Regions from separate parts of the Hylemonella sp. GW821-FHT10B10 genome, predicted to be linked through region 1. Evidence: riboswitches for the same ligand, from Rfam matches in the RefSeq annotation. Region 1 holds a riboswitch; the other holds the start of a gene.
The links. A riboswitch is a leader RNA that binds a small molecule or an ion and turns the genes downstream of it on or off. The one in region 1 is predicted to bind S-adenosylhomocysteine.

Region 1 (4,419 bases):
TCCTTGACGACCGTTTGTTTGTTGACCACCAGTGAGCTGGTGCGCGGGCCGGGCGACGGCGCCAGGTCCACCAGTGCGTCCAGCACCTCCATGACACCGAAGTTGTTCACGCCGGAGCCGAAGAACACGGGGGTTTGCTTGCCAGCCAGAAAGGCCTCGCGGTCGAAGGCGGGCGAGGCGCCGGTGGCCAGTTCCATGCTTTCTTCGGCGGCCTCGAACTCGGAGCCGAAGCGTTTGAGAAGGTTATCGCGGTCGCTCAGGGGCACGGTGTCGAAGTCCTGCGGGCGGCGTTCGCTACCCGACTCGAACACCGTCATGGCCAGGGTGCGCAGGTTGATGATGCCGCCGAAGCTCTTGCCCTGGCCGACCGGCCAGGTCATGGGCACACAGGGCATGCCGAGTTCGCGCTCCACCTCGTCCAGGATGTCCAGCGGGTCGCGTACCTCGCGGTCCATCTTGTTGACGAAGGTGATGATGGGGGTGTCGCGCTGGCGGCAGACCTCGATCAGGCGGCGGGTCTGCGCCTCCACGCCGTTGGCCGCGTCGATCACCATCAGGGCCGAGTCGACCGCCGTCAGCACACGGTAGGTGTCTTCCGAGAAGTCCTTGTGGCCGGGGGTGTCGAGCAGGTTGATCACGTGCTCGCGGTACTGCATCTGCATCACCGAGCTGGCCACCGAGATGCCGCGCTGTTTCTCGATCTCCATCCAGTCGGAGGTTGCATGGCGGGAGGCCTTGCGCGCCTTGACCGAGCCGGCGATCTGGATCGCACCCGAGAACAGCAGCAGCTTTTCGGTCAACGTGGTCTTGCCCGCATCGGGGTGCGAGATGATGGCAAAAGTACGGCGGCGCCGGGTTTCGGGGGCGTAGGACACAGCGGTTCCAGAAGAGGGGGCGGCCGCAAGGGCAGGCCGCGGGATCGGGGGTGGCACCGACCCGATCCGCGTACAGCGGGGCAGGCAGCGCCGAAGGCCGCAATTTTACCCGGCCGATTCGTTACAGTGCTCACGGGGTCGCCGATGGAGCCATCCCTTGCCGCAAGAAGGAGATTCGCATGACGTTGCAGGACTTGCTGGGTATCGAACTGCCCCTGATCCAGGCCCCTATGGCGGGCGTGCAGGACAGCGCCCTGGCCATTGCCGTTTCCAACGCCGGGGGGCTGGGTTCCCTGCCCTGCGCCATGCTGGCGCCGGAGCCACTGCGTGCCGAGCTCGAAAAAATCCGGGCGCAAACCACCCGACCCTACAACCTCAATTTTTTCTGTCACCGCCCGCCGGTACCGGATGCGAAGCGCGAGGCGGACTGGCGCCAGGCCCTGGCTCCTTATTACGCCGAATTCAGCATCGACCCGGCCACGGTTCCAGCCGGCCCCGGCCGCCTGCCTTTTGACGCGGCGGCGGCCGATCTGCTGGCCGAGTTCAAGCCGCCGGTCGTGAGCTTCCATTTCGGCCTACCCGACGAGGCTCTGCTGGCGCGGGTGCGCAGCTGGGGTGCGAAGATCCTGTCCTCGGCCACGACGGTGGACGAAGCGCGCTGGCTGGAGGCGCACGGGGTGGACATCATCATTGCGCAGGGGCTGGAGGCCGGCGGGCACCGCGGCATCTTCCTGTCCGATGACCTCAGCACCCAGGTCGGTACCTTTGCGCTGCTGCCGCAGATCGTGCGCGCCGTGAAAGTCCCAGTGATTGCCGCTGGGGGCATCGCCGATGCGGCGGGTGTGCGGGCCGCCTTGTCCCTGGGTGCCGTGGCGGCACAGGTGGGCACGGCTTACCTGCTGTGCCCCGAGGCCAAAACCAGCCTGGTGCACCGTGCCGCCTTGCAAAGCGAGGCCGCGCGGCACACGGCCCTGACCAATCTCTATACGGGCCGCCCGGCACGCGGCATCTTGACCCGCCTGATGCGGGAGCAGGGGCCCTTGAACCCGAGAGCGCCTGCTTTCCCTCTGGCCACGTCCGCCGTTGCGCCGTTGCGTGCAAAAGCCGAGGCGGCCGGCAGCGGGGATTTTTCACCCCTGTGGGCTGGGCAAAACACCAGTGGCTGCCGGGCCGTGCCGGCCGCGCAGCTGACGCAGGAACTGGCCGGCCGTTGATCGGAAAGCCTGCGCAAAGGCGGCAAGCTTCGTATAATCACGCCTTTCCGAGGAGCGTTGCGGCTCGTCCCGCCTGTTTCACCAGGCCGACGGGTTAGGCTCGGATCCCAGGGCTCAAGGCCCTGCTTTCCAACTGCGCTCACCCACCGGTTTGCTGTGAGGTGAGTCTGCACACTCTCTGCATCCGGTGGTATTCAACGAGCTTTGAATTGGAGTCCACCATGAGTGCTGTTCTCAAACCTACCCACGATTACGCCGTGCGCGACCTGTCCCTTGCCGCCTGGGGCCGCAAGGAAATCAAGATCGCCGAAACCGAGATGCCCGGTCTGATGGCCATCCGTGAAGAGTTCACCAAGAGCCAGCCGCTCAAGGGTGCACGCATCACCGGCAGCATCCACATGACCATCCAGACCGCCGTGCTGGTGGAAACGCTGCAAGCCCTGGGCGCCAGCGTGCGTTGGGCCTCGTGCAACATCTTCTCCACGCAGGACCATGCCGCCGCCGCGCTGGTCGAGCAGGGCACACCGGTGTTCGCGCACAAGGGCGAGACCCTGACCGAGTACTGGGACTTCACCCACCGCATCTTCGACTTCGGCCCCAAGGGCAGCGCCGGCGAAGGCCCGAACATGATCCTGGACGACGGCGGTGACGCCACGCTGCTGATGATCCTGGGCCAAAAGGCCGAGAAGGACCCGTCTGTCATCAGCAAGCCCACCAGCGAAGAAGAGACTTGCCTGTTTGCCGCCATCAAGGCCAAGCTGGCCGTGGACCCGACCTGGTACACCCGCAAGGCCAGCCAGATCATCGGCGTGACCGAAGAGACCACGACCGGCGTGCACCGCCTGAAGGAAATGGCTGCCAAGGGCACGCTGCCTTTCCGTGCCATCAACGTGAACGACTCGGTGACCAAGAGCAAGTTCGACAACCTCTACGGCTGCCGCGAATCGCTGGTGGACGGCATCAAGCGCGCGACCGACGTGATGATCGCCGGCAAGGTGGCCGTGGTCGCCGGCTACGGTGACGTGGGCAAGGGCTCGGCCCAGGCCCTGCGCGCCCTGTCTGCCCAAGTGTGGGTGACCGAGATCGACCCCATCAACGCCCTGCAGGCCGCGATGGAAGGCTACAAGGTCGTCACCATGGAGTACGCCGCCGACAAGGCCGACATCTTCGTGACGACCACGGGCAACAAGTCCATCATCACGCACGACCACATGAAGGCCATGAAGGATCAGGCCATCGTCTGCAATATCGGCCACTTCGATAACGAGATCGACATCGCCTCGATCGAGAAGTACAAATGGGAAGAGATCAAGCCCCAGGTCGATCACGTGATCTTCCCGGACGGCAAGAAGATCATCATGCTGGCCAAGGGCCGCCTGGTGAACCTGGGTTGCGGCACCGGCCACCCGAGCTTCGTGATGTCGAGTTCCTTTGCGAACCAGACCATTGCGCAGATCGAGCTGTTCTCGCACCCGGACAGCTACGACATCGGCAAGGTCTACGTGCTGCCCAAGCACCTGGACGAGAAGGTTGCACGCCTGCACCTGAAGAAGGTGGGTGCCATGCTGACCGAGTTGACCGACGAGCAGGCTGCCTATATCGGTGTGCCGAAGCAGGGCCCGTACAAGCCCGATACGTATCGTTATTGATGCGTGTTGACCAACTGCTGGTCCAGCGCCAACTCGCCAGCACCCGCTCCCAGGCCCAGCGCCTGATTGCGGGTGGGGTGGAGTGGCTGCAAGGTGAGGTGTGGAAGCGCGTCGCCAAGAACGGTGACGAGGTGCCGGACAGTGCGGAACTGCGCCTGCTGGACGATGCCGAAGCCCGTTATGTCTCGCGCGGTGGCCTCAAGTTGGAGGCCGCGCTCAAGCACATCGGCCTGTCGGTCCAGGGGCTGACTTGCCTCGATGTGGGTCAGTCCACCGGCGGTTTCACCGATTGCCTCCTGCAGGCGGGCGCGGAGCGCGTGGTGGGGCTGGACGTGGGGCAGGCGCAATTGCACCCGCAACTGCGCGACGACCCGCGCGTGCTCTGCATCGAGAAGCTCAATGCCCGTGATGTGCAGGCCGTGAGCGAGGCCCTGGAAGGTGAGGCGCTCGAAGGTGGTTTCGACCTGCTGGTGGGCGACCTGTCCTTCATCTCGCAGACCCTGGTGTTGCCGGCTGTGGTGCCCTGGCTCAAGGGGGGCGGGCATCTGCTGGTGCTGGTCAAGCCGCAGTTCGAGCTGCAGCCAGGCCAGGTGGGCAAGGGGGGCATCGTGCGTGACGCGTCGCTCTATGCTTTCGTTGAACAGCGCCTGCGCGATGCCTGCTCCGCTCTGGATCTGGCGG
Region 2 (4,419 bases), on a different contig from region 1:
GATGCGGCCGACGTTGAAGTAGGCGCTCTGAGGATGCGCCAGATAGAAGCCGCTGACGCTGGCCGCCGGCGTCATGGCCAGGCTTTCGGTGATGCCCATGCCGATCTCTTCGCACTGCAGCAGCTCGAACATCTCCTTCTTCACGCTGTGGTCCGGACAGGCCGGATAACCAGGCGCCGGCCGGATGCCCTGGTACTTCTCGGCGATCATGTCCTCGTTGCTCAGCACTTCGCGGGGCGCGTAGCCCCAGAGGTCGGTGCGCACGCGGTGGTGCAGGCATTCGGCATAGGCCTCGGCCAGGCGGTCGGCCAGGGCCTTGAGCATGATGGCGGAGTAGTCGTCATGGTCGTCCATGAAGTACTTCTCCTTCTTCTCCACGCCGATGCCGGCCGTGACAGCGAACACGCCCACGTAATCAGGTGCCACGCCCTTGGGTGCCACGAAATCGGCCAGGCAGCGGCTGGGCCGCATCACGCCATCCACCACTTGCTTCTCGGTCTGCTGGCGCAAGCCATACCAAGTCATGGCCACGTTGTGGCGACTCTCATCGGTATAGAGCTCGATGTCGTCGTCGTTCACGGTATTGGCCGGATACAGGCCCAGCACCGCATTGGCCGTGAGCCAGCGGCCCTCGATGAGGCGTTGCAGCATGCGTTTGCCATCTGAGTAGACGCGTTGCGCCTCCGCGCCAACGATCTCGTCCTTGAGGATCGCAGGGAAGGGGCCGGCCAGATCCCAGGTCTGGAAAAAGGGGCCCCAGTCGATGTATTTCGCCAACTCAGCCAGATCAAAATTCTTGAAGACGCGACGCCCGATGAACTTGGGTTTCGTCGGCGCATAACCCTCCCAGGCGATCGGCGTCTTGTTGGCGCGCACCTTGTCCAGCGACCACAGAGGTGTCTGCTTCTTGTTGGCGTGCTGCAGACGCACCTTGTCGTAATCGGTATTCAAATCGGCGATGTACTGCGCGGCCTGCTCGGACAGCAGGCCTTGCGCCACACTCACGCTGCGCGAAGCATCGGGCACATAGACCACCGGGCCTTCGTAATGCGGCGCGATCTTGACGGCCGTGTGCACGCGGCTGGTGGTGGCGCCGCCGATGAGCAGCGGGATCTTCCTGATGCGGAAGTGATCGTCCTTCTGCATCTCGGCCGCCACGTACTGCATCTCTTCGAGGCTGGGCGTGATCAGGCCGGACAGGCCGACGATGTCCGCCCCCTCGACCTTGGCCATGGCCAGGATCTCGTGACAAGGCACCATGACGCCCATGTTGATGACCTCGAAGTTGTTGCACTGCAGGACCACGGTGACAATGTTCTTGCCTATGTCGTGCACGTCGCCCTTGACGGTGGCGATCACGATCTTGCCCTTGGCGCGCACGTCCTGACCCGCGGCCTCCTGCTGGCGCTTTTCTTCTTCGATGTAGGGAATCAGGTGGGCCACGGCCTGCTTCATCACGCGCGCGCTCTTGACCACCTGGGGCAGGAACATCTTGCCAGCGCCGAAAAGGTCGCCCACGATGTTCATGCCGTCCATCAGCGGCCCTTCAATCACATGCAGCGGCCGCCCACCCTTGGCCAGGATGGCCTGGTAGGCCTCTTCGGTGTCCGTGGTGATGTGGTCGGTAATGCCGTGTACCAAGGCATGGCTCAGGCGCTGGGCCACCGTGCCACTGCGCCACTCATTCTTCTTGCTGTCGTCCTTGGCCGCACCCTTCGCGGTCTCGGCAATCTCGACCAGGCGTTCGCCAGCGTCGGGCCGGCGGTTCAGCACCACGTCCTCCACACGTTCACGCAGGGCTGGCTCCAGGTCGTCGTAGACACCCACCATGCCAGCGTTCACGATGCCCATGTCCATGCCGGCCTTGATGGCGTGGTACAGGAATACGGTATGGATAGCTTCGCGCACCGGATCGTTACCCCGGAAGCTGAACGACACGTTGGAAACACCGCCGGATACTTTGGCGCCGGGCAGGTGGTGCTTGATCCAGTGTGTAGCCTCGATGAAGTCCACAGCGTAGTTGTTGTGTTCCTCAATGCCCGTGGCGATGGCGAAGATATTGGGGTCGAAGATGATGTCCTCGGGCGGAAAGCCCACTTCATCCACCAGAATCCGGTAGGCACGCTCGCAGATCTCCGTCTTGCGCGCGTAAGTGTCAGCTTGGCCCTTCTCGTCAAAGGCCATCACTACGGCGGCAGCACCATACCGCTTGACGAGCCGCGCCTGGCGCTTGAACTCCTCGACGCCCTCCTTCATGGAGATGGAGTTCACGATGCCCTTGCCCTGGATGCAGCGCAGACCGGCCTCGATCACGCTCCACTTGGAGCTGTCGATCATGATGGGCACCCGCGCAATGTCGGGTTCGCTGGCAATCAGGTTCAGGAAACGCACCATGGCGGCCTGGCTGTCCAGCATGGCCTCGTCCATGTTGATGTCGATCACCTGGGCGCCGTTTTCCACCTGCTGGCGCGCCACGGCCAAGGCTTCCTCGAACTGCCCGTTGAGGATCATGCGCGCAAAGGCCTTGGAACCGGTGACGTTGGTGCGCTCCCCGATGTTGACAAAAAGGCTGTCGGCACCAATGTGCACCGGCTCCAGGCCGGACAGCTTCATGGGGGGGGTGGAAATTTCGGACATGCGGCTCACCTGAGGAAATCTGATGCAGGTGAGCGTCGTTGGGACTTCCAAGCCTGACAACACGTGGGGTGCTGCTGCAACGCTCCTTGGAAGGACCGATTTTACAGGGGGCGGCCCCTGGGCGCCACCCCTTTCAAAAAACGTCTGTCAGTAATAGAAAAGAAAGCTGATAGCCAGATGGCTGCCGTTTTTGGATCCTGCGGTGCTGTTCGTCTGCTTGAAGCTTTCGTTGACGAAGCGCACGCCCACGCCCCACAGGGCCTTGTGCTCCGCCGCGCTGTAGCGCTGGGAGTTGAAGAAATACTGCCCCTCCAGCACTGCGCCCAAGGTGCTCTCATATGACCCTGCCGCAGAGATGCCCGCAGCCGCACCTGAAGCCGTCACCTCGGCGTTCTGCGCCTTGCGCAAGCCCCCGCCCAAACGGAAGTTTTCGCTCATCTCGTAGAAGCCCAGCAATTCGACAGGCGCGCGCTTGAAAGCGATCTCGCCATTCGACGCATTGGTGCTGTCCTGATGATGGCCCACCGTCGCCTGGACGGTAACCTTTTCCGCCACTCTGAAATCCGCGCCCACGGCCAGGGTCACACCCTTGCCGGCATTGATGGAGTAGGAAGCGCCACTGACATAGTTGCCAGAGGCCAGCGTGTCGCCACCGGCGCTGTAGCCTACATTGGCAAGAAAGCGCACAACCGGAGCCTGGGCCTGGGCGGTCGCACCGGCCGTTGCGATCACGAAACAGATGAACCATTGCTTCATATATCTCCTCCTTGTATTGATGAAGTCCTTGGAAATTTATTCTTGCATGGGACATCCGTCCCTCCAAGCGAACGACAGCATTCAGCCAGCGGATTGTTGTAACGGTGCGACCTCTCGACCCTTTGCCGTGAGGTGATCTATGACCCGGATCAGACGGGTGCCGTTTGCAGAGGAATCACGCGTCGCGGCTGTAGGGCACGCGCGCGCAGCTGGCCGCAGCCACCGTTCACGTCCTGCCCCGCTGACTGCCGCAGCTTGGTCAGGATGCCGCGCTGATGCAGCTGCCGCGCCAATTCGACTGCTCGCGCCGCATCAGGTCGGCGATAAGGCACGCCTTCAACGGCGTTGTAGGGAATCAGGTTAAGGATGGCGTACTTGCCCTGCAGCAGGCGCACCAGCCCTTCGACCTCCTCTGCGCTGTCATTGATGCCGTCGAGCAACGTCCACTGGTACTGGATGGGATAAGCGCTGGCACGCGCATAACGTTCGCCCGCTTCGACCAGCTCCTCTGGCGAGATGCGCGGGGCGCGCGGCAACAGCTGGGCGCGCAACTCGGCCCGCGTGCTATGCAAGGAGAGCGCCAGTGCCGGTTTCACGCGCCCCAGGGGCAGGGCCTCAAAGACCCGCGGATCGCCAACTGTAGAGAAGACCAGGTTCTTGTGGCCGATATTGCCTGCCGTGCCCAGCAGATCGATCGCCTCCAGCACGTTGTCCAGGTTGTGCGCCGGCTCGCCCATACCCATGAAGACGACGCGCTTGACCAGTCGACGGGTACGCGCCTGCGCCACCTGGGCCACGATCTCGGCACTGCCCAGCTGACGGATCAGGCCCGCCGTGCCTGTCATGCAGAACACACAACCCACGGCACAGCCGACCTGGGTGGAAACGCACAGGGCCGGGATGCGTCCCGGCGGCAGGAGCACGCTCTCGACCAGCTGACCATCGGCCAGCGCCAACACCTGCCGGATCGAGCTGTCTTCGCCGGGGTGTTCAGAAACCAGCGAGACCAAGCCTGCCAGTTCGCGC

Region 2: linked by a shared signal. The riboswitch ahead of metH (methionine synthase) and the one ahead of ahcY (adenosylhomocysteinase) in region 1 are both predicted to bind S-adenosylhomocysteine.

What each region holds. Positions count from the first base shown of each region.
Region 1 covers NZ_JBWKNN010000001.1:97,816-102,234, forward strand. Annotated here, with positions in the region: gene AC07NT_RS00450 (peptide chain release factor 3) at 1-875, opposite strand, end outside; gene AC07NT_RS00455 (NAD(P)H-dependent flavin oxidoreductase) at 1,055-2,089, shown strand; S-adenosyl-L-homocysteine riboswitch at 2,133-2,237, shown strand; gene ahcY (adenosylhomocysteinase) at 2,311-3,738, shown strand; gene AC07NT_RS00465 (TlyA family RNA methyltransferase) at 3,738-4,419, shown strand, end outside.
Region 2 covers NZ_JBWKNN010000003.1:89,400-93,818, forward strand. Annotated here, with positions in the region: gene metH (methionine synthase) at 1-2,637, opposite strand, end outside; S-adenosyl-L-homocysteine riboswitch at 2,661-2,731, opposite strand; gene AC07NT_RS13995 (hypothetical protein) at 2,785-3,393, opposite strand; gene AC07NT_RS14000 (RNA methyltransferase) at 3,543-4,419, opposite strand, start outside.